3 regions of the Nocardiopsis gilva YIM 90087 genome follow, and region 3 is predicted to be linked to each of the others. Evidence: riboswitches for the same ligand, from Rfam matches in the RefSeq annotation. Region 3 holds a riboswitch; each other region holds the start of a gene.
What was found. A riboswitch is a leader RNA that binds a small molecule or an ion and turns the genes downstream of it on or off. The one in region 3 is predicted to bind thiamine pyrophosphate.
Positions count from the first base shown of each region.

Region 1 (5,032 bases), 340 kb from region 3:
GCCCAGGGCCTTGCCGAAGAGGTAGGCGTCGGGGATGACGCCGGTGTGCTCGCAGGCCGTCACGGTGCCGGTGCGGCCGAGGGCCGACTGCACCTCGTCGGCGATGAACAGCACCCGGTTGTCGTCGCAGATCTCCCTGATGCGGGGGAGGTAGTCCGGGGGCGGCACGATGACCCCGGCCTCGCCCTGCACGGGCTCGACGATGACCGCGGCCGTGGTCGCGTCGATGGCCGACGCGATCGCGTCGGCGTCGCCGTAGGGGACCACGCGGAAGCCGGGGGTGTAGGGACCGAAGCCGCCGTAGGCGTCGGGGTCCTCGGAGAAGGAGATGATGGTGGTGGTGCGGCCGTGGAAGTTGCCGCCCGCGACGATGATCGTGGCCTGCCCGTCGGGGACGCCCTTGACGTCGTAGGCCCACCGGCGGGCCACCTTGACCGCGGTCTCCACCGCCTCGGCGCCGGTGTTCATGGGCAGCACCTTCTCCTTGCCGACGAGGTCGGCGAGGGCGGTGACCCAGGGGCCGAACTGGTCGTGGTAGAAGGCGCGGCTGGTGAGCGTCACCCGGTCGAGCTGGTGGTGTGCGGCCGCCAGCAGGTCGGGGTTGCTGTGGCCGAAGTTGGTCGCGGAGTATCCGGCGAGACAGTCGAGGTAGCGGCGGCCCTCGACGTCGGTGACCCACGCGCCCTCGCCTTCGGCGATGACAACGGGCAGGGGGTTGTAGTTGTGCGCCGAGTGTGCCTCGGCCAGTCCGATGTGGTCGCTACTCGAAATGACGGGACCGGTGTGATCCCCACCGGCCGTGTATTCGCCCAGACTGCGGGTGTCGCTCATCCAGGTTTCCCTTCGATCGCCGTTGATCGGAACAGCAGTGATCGTTATTCGATTTTCAGATACCCGTTCGGTTAACGCACGAAGCACCGCCTCAGGCGGACTCCAGCAGGAGAACAGATGGTGCCCCCGATGCACAAGAGGCGGCACGTGCCGCTCCCCACCAGCCCCATCCGGGACCCTGGGCATCGCGGAATCGTTCCCTCATCACATTCCTCCCCCGTCTCCGCGGCGCCGCACGCCGCGGACGTCGTGTCGTACCGGGGCGTCCCCTACGCCTCCCGGCTTCCCGACGCGTCGACGCGACTACTACCCATACGATGCCGGTACACACGGGGCCGCGTCACAGCATCGTGTCCGAAACTTCCCCACACAGCGCCGAACCGTCCCCCTCGGCCGCCCCTAGACTGGGGGCGCACCGCCCGCGGCGGCGGTCGCCCAGCTCACTTGCTCCCATTTCCTCCCGCACCCATTCAGACGAAACGCGAGACATGGCGAAGTCAGTCGGTACTCACCTCTTCAACGCGTTCCGCGGCGCCCTCATCGGGACCGCGGAGGTGGTCCCCGGCGTCAGTGGCGGCACCGTCGCACTGATCGTGGGCATCTACGAAAACCTCATCACCTCCGCGGGCCACGCGGTGAACGGAATCCGGCTGGCAGCCGGCGACCTGCCGCGCGGCCGTGGCGGCGCGCGCGCCGCCGAGGAGTTCCGCAAGGCCGACTGGGGCGCCATCATCGCCGTGCTGATCGGCATGGTCCTGGCCGCCCTTGTCGCCGCCAAGTTCCTGGCCCCGCTGGTCGAGCACGAGCAGCAGTACGCCTACGCGGTCTTCTTCGGCCTGATCCTGGCCTCGCTGTGGGTGCCCTACAGCGGCTCCGGGCGCACCTGGAGGCCCGGCGACTACCTGGTGGCACTGGCCGTCGCGGCGGTGACGTTCCTGCTCACCGGCCTGCCCCCGGCCCACGTCGAACCCAACTTCTTCATCGTCGTCGGCGCCGCGGCCATCGCCGTCTGCGCGCTGGTCCTGCCCGGCGTCTCCGGCTCGTTCATCCTGCTCACCTTCGGCCTGTACACGGCCACGATGGACGCGCTGAACGCCCGCGACTTCGGCTACATCGGGACGTTCGCGCTGGGCGCGATCATCGGCCTGGCGTTCTTCGTCAAGCTGCTGCAGTGGCTCATGGAGAGCTACCACCACATCACGCTGGTCGTCCTGACCGGACTGATGGCCGGTTCGCTGCGCGCGCTGTGGCCGTGGCAGGACGAGCACCGCACGCTGCAGGCGCCGCAGGGCGATATTCCGGTCACCGTCGCCCTGGCGGTTCTGGGCTTCGCGGTCGTCGTCGCCGTGCTGCTCTTCGAACGGCGTGTCCAGGCCCGGCGGCAGGGTGCCGCGAACGGGGCCGGTCAGACTCGGGGCCGCCACCGCTCGGCCGACCCGGTCGACTCGGCCGAGCGCGGCTGACGGGCACCCCGACAACTCCATCCAACGTCCATCACGGCGCGGGGTGCCGGGAGACGATCACCCGCTGGTGATCAGCCGTCCCGGCTGAGAGCACACCCGTCGAACCTGATCTAGCTCGTACTAGCGAAGGAACGCCAATGAGCGGCTACAACATCCTGTCCATCGCCGGCAGCGACCCCAGCGGGGGCGCCGGCATCCAGGCCGACCTGAAGACCTTCTCCGCGCTCGGCGGCTACGGGATGACGGTCATCACCGCCCTGACCGCCCAGTCCACGAGCGGTGTCACCGGCGTGCACGCCGTCCCCGCGGAGTTCGTCTCGGCGCAGCTCGACACGCTGCTCACCGACGCGCGGGTGGACGCGGTGAAGATCGGGATGCTGTCCGACACGGGCGTCATCGGCGCGGTCGCCGCGGCCATCGACCACTACGCGCTGCGCAACGTGGTGCTCGACCCGGTGATGGTCGCCAAGAGCGGCGACCGGCTGCTGGCGCCCGAGGCGGTGGCGGGGGTCCGCGACGAGCTCCTCCCGCGCGCCGATCTCATCACGCCCAACATCCCCGAGGCCGCCGAACTCCTCGGCGCGGACGAGGCCGGCAGCATCGAGACGATGGGTGCCCAGGCCGAGCGCCTCCTCGTTCTGGGCGCCCGCCGCGTGCTGCTGAAGGGCGGCCACCTCGGCGGCGCGGACAGCGGCCACAGCACCGACCTCCTGGTCGAACCGGACTGGCCGCCGCGGACCTTCACCGCCGAGCGCGTCCGCACGCACAACACCCACGGCACGGGCTGCACCCTGTCCTCCGCCATCGCCGCCCTCCTCCCCCAGCGCGACGACGTCCCCGCGGCCGTGCGGGACGCCAAGGAGTACCTCACCGAGGCCCTGCGCCACGCCGACGAACTCGACGCGGGCCGCGGCAAGGGCCCGGTCCACCACTTCCACGCGTGGTGGGGCGCTGTCGCGGCCGACCACTAAGGCTTCCCCCACGGCCCTCGCCCGTTTCCCCGTTGATCTCGGGGATATCGACCGAATATCGGCGAGTATTCGGTCGATATCCCCGAGATCAACGAAGGCCCCGCCCCGCGTGGTCTGCGGGGCGGGGCCTGGAACGGGTCACTGCTGGCGGACGTCGGGGACCTTGATGTCCGGGTTCTTCCAGTCGGGGTTGCTGAAGTACCTCTGCGTCTCCTGGACGATGACCGGGGAGAGCAGCAGCAGGCCGATCAGGTTGGGCAGCGCCATCAGGCCGTTGGCGATGTCGCTGGCCACCCAGATGACGTCCAGGGAGGCCACGGCACCGACGTAGATCATGGCGACGAACACCACGCGGTAGACGGGCACGCCCCTGTGGCCGACGAGGAAGTCGATGCAGCGCTCGCCGTAGTAGGACCAGCCGAGGATGGTGGTGAAGGCGAAGACCGCGACGGAGATGGCCACGATGTAGCCGCCCATGGCGCCCAGGCCGGGTGTGATGGCCGACAGGCCGCTCTGCAGCGCCTCGGAGGTCATCTGGGCGCCGTCGCCGGTGCCGTCCTCCTCCCAGACGCCGGTGACGATGATGACCAGGCAGGTCATGGTGACGACGATGAGCGTGTCGATGAACGTCTGGGTCATCGAGACCATCGCCTGGCGCACCGGCTGGTCGGTCTTGGCCGCGGCGGCCGCGATGGCGCCGGTGCCCAGGCCCGACTCGTTGGAGAAGATGCCGCGCGCCACGCCGGCCTGGATCACGACGAACACGGAGGCCGCGCCGCCGCCGGCGGCGGCCTGCCCGGTGAAGGCGTCGGTCAGGACGAGCGCCAGCGCCGCGGGGATGTCGCCGACGTGCACGATCAGCACGGTCAGAGTGATGCCGATGTAGAGCACGATCATGATCGGCACGATCCCGGCGGCCACGCGGCCGATGCTCTTGATACCGCCGAGGATGACCGTGCCCGCGATGATCACCATCGCGACACCGGCCACCCAGGTCGGAACGCCCCAGACGTTGTTGAGCTGCTGCGAGACGGTGTTGGCCTGGGTGCCGTTGCCGATACCGAAGGCCGCGATGGCGCCGAACACGGCGAAGAGGACGCCCAGCGCCAGGCCCAGCCCGCCGGGAAGACCGTGGCGGAGGTAGAACATGGGGCCGCCGCTCTGCTTGCCCACGCTGTCCACCTGCCGGTACTTCACGCCCAGCAGCGCCTCGCTGTACTTGGTGGCCATACCGACGAGGCCGGTCATCCACATCCAGAACAGGGCACCGGGACCGCCCATGCCGATCGCCAGCGCGGCACCGGCGATGTTGCCGACACCCACCGTGGCGGCCAGCGCGGTGCTCAGCGCCTGGTAGTGCGAGATGTCGCCCTGGACGCCCTCGGCCTCCTTGCGGCGGACCAGTGCCAGCCAGAGGGCGTGGAAGAGCTTGTGGAACTGCAGCAGCCGCAGTCGGATCGTCAGGAACAACCCAGTGAGCAGCAGCAACGGGATGAGGACGTACTCACTCCAGATAATGCCGGAGAGGGTGTCCAGCATGTCCGTGAGTTGATCCATGGACGAACTCCCTATGTGTTCGAGCGAGGGGGTAAGGATCCGCCGCCCTCCGCCCGGGTGAGGACGGGGTAGGGCGACGACGGCACGACGCACCGCCGCGATCAACGTGATGCAACGCACTGCCACATTTACCTGGTTTTTTGACCGGTTTCGTCACGTATGCGTCACGTTTCATCCTCGGACTGGTCGCTTCTGCGTTCTGTAACAGGC
Region 1 is NZ_CP022753.1:4,757,672-4,762,703, forward strand. It holds gene rocD (ornithine--oxo-acid transaminase) at 1-831, opposite strand, end outside; gene CDO52_RS21270 (DUF368 domain-containing protein) at 1,320-2,294, shown strand; TPP riboswitch at 2,324-2,443, shown strand; gene thiD (bifunctional hydroxymethylpyrimidine kinase/phosphomethylpyrimidine kinase) at 2,432-3,265, shown strand; gene CDO52_RS21280 (alanine/glycine:cation symporter family protein) at 3,404-4,822, opposite strand.
Region 1: it holds a riboswitch for thiamine pyrophosphate, as region 3 does, so the genes downstream of both, thiD (bifunctional hydroxymethylpyrimidine kinase/phosphomethylpyrimidine kinase) here and CDO52_RS22675 (ECF transporter S component) in region 3, are expected to answer to the same signal.

Region 2 (5,032 bases), 2.5 Mb from region 3:
TCACTGGCGGTGCCGATCCCGGCGTCGATCACCACCGGCACCTGCGCCTGCTCCACGATCAGCTCGATGTTGTGCGGGTTGCGGATGCCCAGCCCCGAGCCGATCGGGGCGCCCAGCGGCATCACGGCGGCGCAGCCCAGCCCCTCCAGCCGCCGCGCGAGCACCGGATCGTCGTTGGTGTAGGGCAGCACCACGAACCCGTCGTCGACCAGCCGCTCGGCCGCGTCCAGCAGCTCCACGGGGTCGGGCAGCAGGGTGCGCTCGTCGGCCACGACCTCCAGCTTGATCCAGTTCGTCCCCAGCGCCTCGCGGGCCATCCGGGCGGTGCGCAGCGCGTCCATCGCCGTGTAACAGCCGGCGGTGTTGGGCAGCGGGCGGATGCCGTTGCTCCGCAGGATGTCCCACACCGACCCCTCGGCACCGGGGGCGACCTTGCGCATCGCGACGGTCGTCAGCTCGGTTCCGGAGGCGATCAGCGCTTCCTGGAGAACCTTCAGCGACGGCGCGCCGCCGGTACCGGCGATGAGGCGGGAACCGAACGTCTCCCCGGCGATGACCAGGGGATCGTCGGTGGCTGCGGGGTCGGTGCTGGGACGCGTGGGACCGGTGGTGCCAGTGGGATCGGCGCCGCCCTCCGCGGTCGGGGCGGGGGTACACGGGGTCGTCGGGGTTCCGGACGTCATGGGTCAGCCTCCCTGCACAGCGGTGAGCACGTCCACGCGGTCGTCCTCGGTGACGAAGGTCGCCGACCAGGTGGCCTTGGGCACGACCTCGTCGTTGACCGCCACCGCGATCCCCTCCCGCGCCGCGGTCAGGGAGCGGACGACGTCGGCCACCGTGCTGCGCGGGGCCAGGTCGCGGGGCTCGCCGTTGATGATCACGTTCACGTGTGATCTCCTTCGATGTTCGACGCCGTTCGACGTCTTCAGCGGAATTCTCTGCTCCGGGGTGCCCGGGGGCCGCGCGATCCGCACGTCCCGCGCGGGACGGGAGCGCGTTTCAGGACAGGCGCGTCGCGGCGAAGCGGCGCGCGTAGTCCGGCAGCTCTCCGGTGGTCAGTGCCTCGGCCATGGCGTCGCCGGTGGCGGGGGTGAACAGGACGCCGTGGCGGAAGTGCCCGGCGGCCAGGTGCAGACCGGGCAGGCGGGTCGGGCCGAGCAGGGGTTCGTTGTCGGGGGCGGCCGGGCGCAGCCCCACGCAGGTCTCGGCGATCTCCAGCTCGCTGATGCCCGGCACCAGCTCATGGCCGTCGCGCAGCAGCTCCCACACCCCACCGGCGGTGAGCCGGGTGTCGTCGCCCATCTCCTCCTGCGTCGCGCCCAGGACGACCTCCCCGTCGGCGCGCGGCACGAGGTAGACGGGGGAGCCCTTGACCAGGCCGCGCACGGTGCGGGAGACGATGGGCGGCTCGCCCGGCGGCATCCGCAGCCGCAGCAGCTGGCCCTTGACCGGGCGGAGGGCGGGGACCACGCCCTCGGGCAGCCCGCCGATGTCGGGCGTGTGCGTCCCGGCGGCCAGCACGACCTGATCGGCGCTCACCTCCTCGCCGGACTCCAGCACGACGCCGCGGGCGCGGTCGGCAGACACCAGCACCGCCCTGACGCGGTCGGCCACGACGCGCGCGCCGCGCCGCTCAGCGGCGGTACGCAGGGCCGCCATCAGCGCGCGCGGGTCCACGGAGTGGTCGTCGGCCACGTGGATGCCGCCGCGCACCGCCGGGGCCAGCATCGGCTCCAGGCGGCGGCACTCGCGGCCGGTGAGCCGCTCGGACTTCAGCCCGAGCCGGGTCTGCAGTTCGCCGAGCTCGGTGAGCTTGGCGAGGTCGTCGGTGTCGAACGCGATCTGCAGCGTGCCCGACGCCCGGTAGGCCGTCGGCTGCCCGCTCTCGTCCTCCAGCTCGGCGACGAAGGCGGGGTAGCGGTCGCGGGACAGGGCGCCGAACCGCATCAGCGGCTCCTCGCCGAACATGGCCTCGGTGGCCGGGGTGAGCATGCCCGCCGCGACGCCCGAGGCGGGGAAGGGGCGCGAACGCCCCACGATGGTCGTCCGCAGGCCGCGCTGGGCGGCCCGCCACGCCGTGACCAGGCCGATCAGGCCGTCACCCACGACGACGACATCAGAGGTGGACCAGGGGTGACCGCGCACGGTCATGCCTCCACTCCCTTCGCCGGTATGACCCGGATCAGGTTCATGCGGTCGGAAGCTCACAGCCTCCCTCTCAGCCGGGTCCCACCCGGCTCCCGCGGGGAATCTCACGTCTTCACCGCCCATCTTAGGGCGTTTCCTCCGGCACGGCCGAGGGGCCGCCGACGCGGGCCGCTACGCCATGAGCGATACGGGTCGAGGGGCTGGTTTGCGCCCGGCGAAACTGTGGGAGATTGGCTGCGTGACACAGAACGACCACGACATCGAAGCCCTCGTCGGCGAATGGATGACCCTGAAGGAAGCCGCTCAGGCGCTCAACGTCAGCCCGAACCGCGTCAAGCAGTTCATCGGCGACCACAAGCTCCTGGGCATCCGGAAGGGCGGTGAGGTCGCGATTCCCGCCGCCTTCATCGCGGGCGGCGACATCGTCAAGGGCCTACCGGGGACACTCACCCTGCTCGCTGACGCCGGCTTCACCGACCACGAGGCGCTGAACTGGATGTTCACCCCGGACGACACCCTTCCCGGGGCACCCATCGAGGCACTGGCCGCCAACCGCGGCACCGAGGTGCGCCGCCGCGCCCAGGCCATGGCCTTCTAGCCGAGCGGGTCCTGGGACCAACCACCCCGGGGCCGCCCCCGCGCGGGACCCAGCGCGTTCGAACACTCCACCGCGGCGCGGCCGGACACCCCGGGCGCGCCGCGGTGCAGCTGCGGGTGCGCGGCGCGCCCCTCGGACCGGCACCGACCGCCGGCGCACTACCCTGGCCGGGTGACTGAGAGCCCGCGAGAACGCCTGTCCACGGCCCGCCTCTACCTGTGCACCGACGCCCGCACCGAGCAGGGCGACCTCGCCGCCTTCCTCGACGCGGCGCTGTCCGGCGGGGTCGACATCGTCCAGCTGCGCGACAAGACCCTGGAGGCCCGCGAGGAGCTGGCCGCACTGGAGGTCATGCGCGACGCCTGCGAACGCCACGGCGCGCTGCTCGCCGTGAACGACCGCGCCGACATCGCCCACGCCGCCCGCGCCGACGTCCTCCACCTCGGCCAGAACGACCTTCCGGTGCCCTACGCCCGCGCCATCCTCGGCGAGGGCCCGCTGATCGGCCGCTCCAACAACAACCTGCCCATGGCCACGGCCTCGGCCACCGAAGCGGGGGTCGACTACTTCTGCGTCGGCCCGACCTGGTCCACCCCCACCAAACCCGGCCGCCCCGCCGCGGGCCTGTCGCTCGTCCAGGAGACCGCCGGCCTGCGGCCGCAGCGCCCCTGGTTCGCCATCGGCGGCATCGACCTGGACAACCTCGATCAGGTCCTCGAAGCCGGCGCGACCCGTGTGGTCGTCGTCCGCGCCATCACCCGGGCCGACGACCCCCACGCCGCCGCTGCCGCCTTCAAGCGGCGGCTCGCCGCGATTAGCTGAGCCGCACGCTTCGCGGGCGCCGCTGGCCCCGGCCCTCGGCCCGGCGTGAGCCGGGTGCCCGACCTTCGTCTCAGGCGTAGACGTGGTTGAGCGCGCTGGGATGGGTGCGCAGGAAGCCCTCGATGGACTGGGCGGGGTGGCCGGTGAGGTGCGGGACGGTCGCGGAGACGACGTCCATCTCTCCGCTGGCGATCGCGGCGTACGAGCTGGCCCACCCCTCGACCTCCCACTCGGGGGCGCCCGTGGGACGGCGCGAGGCCAGGGCTTCCTCCCAGGTCTCGGGCACGTAGCGCACGGTCTTGCCGGTCAGCGTCGAGAGGCGCTCCACGGTCTCGCCCATGGTCACCGCCTCGGGACCGGTGACGTCGTAGCTCGCGCCGTCGTGGGCCGCGCCCTCGGTGAGGACGGCGACGGCGACGTCGGCGATGTCGTCGCGGGAGACCCACGCGACCCGTCCCTGCCCGGCGGGGCCGCGGATGACGCCCGAGTCGTCCGCCCAGTGCGGCAGCACATCGAGGTAGAAGCTGGGGCGCAGGAAGGTGTGGGCCACGCCGGTGGAGCGGATGTGGGCCTCGGTGTAGAAGTGGTCGCGGGCGAAGGTGAAGGTCGACGCCGGGGCCGCGGACAGGAAGGACAGGTAGACGATCCTGGTCACACCCGCGGCGACGGCGGCGTCGACCGCGCTGATGTGCTGGTCCACGCGGTCGGCGGACTCGGTGGCCGAGACCAGGAACAGGGTGTCGGCCCCCTTCACCGCGCGCTCGAAGGCGGGCATGTCCTCGTAGGGCGCCATGGCCGCGCTGGCGCCGGGCAGCTCCGGTGCGCGGTTGAGGTCGCGGACGATGAGTCGCTGGGGGATCCCCCGTCGGGCCAGGCGGGCGGCCACCCGGCCGCCCAGGCCTCCGGTCGCGCCGGTGATGCCGATGGTGTGCGTTATTGCCTGATCGTCACCCATGGCTCCCTATTCTCACCTGATGCCCGTTCCGGCGCACCCGCGGCGCGCCGATCGGAGCGTCACGCGCGAAGGGCGGTGTCCGCGGATGAGGTGCCGTCCTCACCTCACCCGCGGATACCGCCCATCGCCGACATCGCTCTTTCATCCCCGTGTGCTGCGACTGGCCGACCTGAGGGGCCCGATCGGCGGTGCCGCCGTTGTCATGCCGCGATCGGGCTCTGATCCGACTCAAACAGGCTTTGCCTCCCCAGTCGATCCGTCACGGGGAGGAACCGGCCTCATCCCTCAGGTGGGGAGGCGTCATGCTCCCCGCCGGGAGAGCGGGGGCGTGGCGGTGCCGTGGCAGCGGTCGGGCGGGGGTGCCCGTCAGTGCTTGCGGGCGGTGGCCGCGACGATCAGGTCGGCCAGGGCCGGGCGGGCCGCGTCGTCGACCTCGGGGCTCTCCAGGGCCTCCGTCGCCTGCGCCACGTAGCCGTCGATGCGCCGCTCGCAGGCCTCCAGCGCGCCGC
Region 2 is NZ_CP022753.1:2,572,212-2,577,243, forward strand. It holds gene CDO52_RS11735 (thiazole synthase) at 1-683, opposite strand, end outside; gene thiS (sulfur carrier protein ThiS) at 687-887, opposite strand; gene thiO (glycine oxidase ThiO) at 1,000-2,151, opposite strand; TPP riboswitch at 2,143-2,254, opposite strand; gene CDO52_RS11750 (Rv2175c family DNA-binding protein) at 2,387-2,746, shown strand; gene thiE (thiamine phosphate synthase) at 2,918-3,568, shown strand; gene CDO52_RS11760 (SDR family oxidoreductase) at 3,639-4,523, opposite strand; gene CDO52_RS11765 (polyprenyl synthetase family protein) at 4,890-5,032, opposite strand, start outside.
Region 2: it holds a riboswitch for thiamine pyrophosphate, as region 3 does, so the genes downstream of both, thiO (glycine oxidase ThiO) here and CDO52_RS22675 (ECF transporter S component) in region 3, are expected to answer to the same signal.

Region 3 (5,032 bases):
CGCCGAGGGTGACGGCGGTACGCCGGGGGATCCCCGCGAAGGGGAGGAGGAGCGCGATGGCGGCCAGCACGACGCCCGGGGTGACCGGATCGACCGTCGGGATCAGCGCCGCGGTCACCATCAGTGCGGCCACCACCTTCGCGGCCGGGTTCGCGCGGCGCAGCCACGCCCGTGCGGCGGGACGGGCCGCGCGCTCGCCGGCGGGAGGGGGTGCGGGCTCGTCACGCGGCAGGGCCGTGGGCTCGTGGGGAGCGACCGACGGTGGCGAGCTGGTGGCTCGCGTGTGGGGAGCGTGCGGTTCGGTCGGGTGTGTGGTCATCGTGTGGCCTCCCGTTCGGCCGATGGGGCCGGGGTGACGCGGCCGTCGCCCACGCGCAGTTCAATGTCGGTGAACCGGTCGAGCAGCAGGGTGTCGTGCGTGGCCATGACGATCGCCCGCCCCTCGCTCCGGAGGTCGGCGAGCAGGGTCACCAGCTCGGACCAGGTTCGGGTGTCCTGGCCGAAGGTCGGCTCGTCCAGCAGCAGCACGTCGGGCGCGTGGGCCGGTCCGGAGCTGAGGGCCGTCGCGACCGAGAGTCGGCGCTTCTCGCCACCGGAGAGCGTGTTGGGGTGGACGTCGGCGAGACCGGTCAGGCGCAGCCGCTCCAGCAGTTCCTCCACCCACGCCGCCGCCTCGCGCTCGCTCAGCCCGGTGCGCCGCGGGGCGAAGGCGAGCTCGTCGCGGACGGTGCCGGTGACGAACTGGTCCTCGGCGTGCTGGAAGACCGTGCCCAGGTGACGGGCGAGCCTGCGGGCGGGCCAGCGGATCAGCGGGCGCTCGTCGATGGCTGCCAGGGCGCCGCGCGGCTCGACCGCGCCACCATGCGGCGCGGTGAGCCCGGCCAGCAGCATCAGCAGAGTGGACTTGCCCGACCCGTTGGGTCCGGTCAGAGCGGTGGCCGACGCGGAGGTGACCGCAGCGGCCGCCCCGTCGAGGATCGTCGCGGGCGGGCCGGTGCCCGGCCCGAGCGCTTCGGGTGTGCGGGCGACGAGATCGACCGCCTCGATGAGCGGCGACGCGGGCGACGAACATGCGACGGGCCGTTGCTCGGCTCGGGGTTCGTGACCGGGCACCCACACGCCCTGCTCGGCGAGATGGGCGCCGTGGGTGGCGAAGACAGTGCCCGGCGCGCCGTCCGCGATGACGCCGCCGCCCGGTTCGAGGACGACGACACGGTCCACCAGTCCGACCACGTCGGCCACCCGGTGCTCGACCAGCACCAGCGTCGCCTCGGTGGTGGCGACCAGGTCCGCCACCACCTCGCGGACGAGGCGCGCCCCGGCCGGGTCGAGGTTGGCGGTGGGCTCATCGAGCAGCAGGAGGCGCGGGTTCATCGCCAGCGTCCCGGCGATGACCAGCCGCTGCTTCTCGCCGCCGGACAGCGCGGCGGTCGACCGCGCCATGCCATAGGGGAACCCCACCTGGTCCAGCGCGGCGTGCACGCGCGGCCAGATGTCCGCGCGCGCGACGGCGCGGTTCTCCAGACCGAAGGCGACGTCGTCGCCGCTCCGCGCCATCACGAGTTGGGTCTCCGGGTCCTGGCTGACCAGGCCGATGTCGCCGCGGCGGCGGTCGGCGTGCTCGCCGTCGACGAGGAGCGTCCCCTCCTGCTCCCCGGAGATGGCGGCGTCGGGGCCGGTGAGTCCGGCGAGGGCGTGCAGCAGGGTGCTCTTGCCCGCCCCGGAGGCCCCGAGGAGCAGGACCCGCTCCCCCGGCTCGATCGTCAGGTCGACGCCGCGCAGCGCCCACGCGTCGCGGGCACCGTGCCGCCACCCCCATCCGGAGAGCCGAACCGCGGCCCCGCCCCCGCTCATCCGCGTGCCGAGGGGAAGGGGGTGAGGGCGCCAGCGCGGGCCAGCGCCGTGGTCAGCAGGCGACCGCCGACACCGGCGATGACGGCGGCGCTGAGCACCACGATGACCCCGTAGGCGGCCATGAAGGTGACCGGCCAGGCGGCGTAGTAGAGGGCGAGGTCCATGACGGTCGGCGCGAGCCCGGCGGCGGCACCGGCGAGCACGGAGATCCCCATCCCCCAGCGGCGGAAACGGCCGAGCGTGAAGACCACCTCGGGCAGCAGTCCCTGCAGCAGCCCCGCGAGCAGGACCATCAGTCCCCATTCGGTACCGAGCAGCATCGAGACCGTCGCCGCCGCGACCGAGGTGAGCACACCGGCGCCGGGCTTGCGGATGATGAGCATCCCCAGCACGCCGGGCAGCAGCCACACGCCGTAGATCACCGCCTGCGCGGGCGGGAAGAAGAGGAAGAGGGGGGTGGTGGATGCCCACAGCATCCCCCAGACCCAGAAGATGACGCCGATGGCGACGCCCAGGACGGCGGCGACGACGATGTCGACGGTGCGCCAGCGGACACCGGAAACGCCCATGAACTCGGCGATGCGCCGCCGCAGAGCGGCGGCGCGGGTGGCGACTGCGTTCAGCACACCGGTTCCGGTGGATTTGGTCGTGGAGGTTGCTCCAGGCGTGGATGAGGTTCCCACGGCGGTGTTCCTGTCCCTTCGTGTCAGCACACGAGAGGGCGCGAAGTGCCAAGAGGGCCGGGATCGAGGCGCGCATCCGCGCGCCGACCGATTCCACGGCCGACGGATCCTACGACTTCCTTCGCCGGCATGACCCGGATCAGGTGTGTAAGGGTCTGCGGTTCCATCCCGCACTCTCAGCGCCGAAGCGCTCCCCTGTCGGTTCCCTGCCGTTCTGGCAGTTCATTCCATTATGGGTGACTCCGCGTGGAGATAGGCAACGTGGGATTCTCCAACCGCTGAGGCGCGAGATTGTCGACAGGGAGCCCTTGACAACGCCGCAGGGCCGGTCGGATCACAGATGACCGACCGGCCCGACACACGAGGTACCGCCTACGCCGCGACCGCTACCGCAGCACCATTCCGTCGTCCATGGTCTCGGGCGGCTGCGGGACCACGACCAGGCCCATCTCGGCGGGGTCGGCCAGCATGGGGTGGGCGGGCAGGACGCGCACGGTGTAGCCGCACGTTCCGGCGCGCCGGAGGGGGACGGAGCCCGCGTAGCGCACCAGCGGCCCCTCGCTCCCATCGGGCTCGCCGACCACCTCCAGGTCGGCCACGACCGGTTCCACCAGCCGCTCGTCGCCGGTGACCCGGCCGATGGCGACCTCCACCTGGATGTCCTCGGGCGCCAGTCCGGCCAGCCCGAGGGTGGTGTGCACCTGCATCTCGCCGCCGACCTGGGGTGGGTCTTCCATTCCCACCACCTCCACGTGTTCGATGCGCACCCCCGGCCAGGCCTTGCGAACCCGGCGCTTCCACTCGGCGAGTTCGCGCGCACCGTTCATGTCCTCGCCCGCCAACCGGCGGGAGGAGTCGGCCGCCCCCTGGTAGAGGCGGGTGACGTACTCCTGCACCATGCGCGTGGCCAGCACCTTGGGGCCGAGCGAGACGAGGGTGTGCTTGACCATCTCCAGCCAGCGGTTGGGCAGGCCCTCCTCATCGCGGTCGTAGAACTGCGGCGCGACCTCGCCCTCGATCAGGTCGTACAGGGCCGCCGCCTCCAGCTCGTCACGGCGGTCGGGGTCGCGCACGCCGTCGGCCGTGGGGATGGCCCACCCGTTGGAGCCGTCGAACCACTCCGCCCACCAGCCGTCGCGGACGGACAGGTTGAGCCCGCCGTTGAGCGCGGCCTTCATGCCCGAGGTGCCGCAGGCCTCCAGTGGGCGCAGCGGGTTGTTCAGCCACACGTCGCAGCCCTGGACCAGGGAGCGCGCCAGTGCCATGTCGTAGTCGGGCAGGAAGACGATGCGGTGGCGCACCCGCGGGTCGTCGGTGAAGCGCACGATCTCCTGGATGAGGCGCTTGCCGCCCTCGTCGGCCGGGTGGGCCTTGCCCGCGATGACGATCTGCACCGGGCGATCCGGGTCGAGCAGCATCGACTTGAGCCGGTCGCGATCGCGCAGCATGAGGGTGAGCCGCTTGTAGGAGGGCACCCGGCGGGCGAATCCGATGGTCAGGATGTCGGGGTCGAGGACGTCGTCGATCCAGCCCAGCTCGGCCGAACTGGCCCCCCGCTGCCGCCAGGAGGCGCGCAGCCGCTCCCGCGTGTCGGCGACCAGGCGGGAGCGCAGCGTGCGGCGCATCTCCCACAGATCCGCCTCGTCGGCGTCGGTAATCTTGCGCCACCCTTCGGAGTGGGTGAACTCGGCGGAGTCCTGCACCATGCGCCCCGCCATCCGCTGGGCCTCATCCGCCACCCAGGTGCGCGCGTGCACGCCGTTGGTGATGGAGGTGATGGGCACCTCGGCGGCGTCGAAGCCCGACCACAGCCCCTGGAACATGTCCCGGGCGACGGCCCCGTGCAGTTCGCTGACGCCGTTGACGCGCTGCGCCAGCCGCATGCCCATCACGGCCATGTTGAACACCGCGGGGTCACCGCCCGCGTAGTCCTCTGTGCCGAGCTCCATGACGCGGTCGCGCGGGACACCCGGTGTCGCGGAGACGTCGGCGGTGAAGTGCCGCTCGACGAGGTCGCGCGGCAGGCGGTCGATCCCGGCGGACACCGGCGTATGGGTGGTGAAGACCGTGCCCGCACGGGTGGCCTCGGCCGCCTCGTCGAAGGTCAGTCCGGCCTCGTCGATGTACTCGCGGACGCGTTCCAGGCCGAGGAACCCGGCGTGCCCCTCGTTCATGTGGAAGACCTCGGGGCGGGGGTCGCCGGTCTGCTCGCAGTAGACGCGGACCGCCCGGACCCCGCCGATGCCGAGCAGCAGCTCCTGGCGCAGCCGGTGCTCGCTCCCGCCCCCGTAGAGGCGGTCGGTGATGCCGCGCAGCTCCGGGTCGTTGCCCTCGTGGCACGCGTCCAGGAGCAGCAGCGGGACGCGTCCGACGCGGACCACCCACACGTGCGCGGTGATGCGGCGGCCGTCCGCCATGTCGACGCCGATGCACACGGGTTCCCCCGCGGCGTCGGACAGGCGGCTCATGGGCAGTCCGCGCGGGTCGATCTCCGG
Region 3 is NZ_CP022753.1:5,097,020-5,102,051, forward strand. It holds gene CDO52_RS22665 (energy-coupling factor transporter transmembrane component T family protein) at 1-319, opposite strand, end outside; gene CDO52_RS22670 (ABC transporter ATP-binding protein) at 316-1,854, opposite strand; gene CDO52_RS22675 (ECF transporter S component) at 1,851-2,423, opposite strand; TPP riboswitch at 2,637-2,744, opposite strand; gene glgP (alpha-glucan family phosphorylase) at 2,924-5,032, opposite strand, start outside.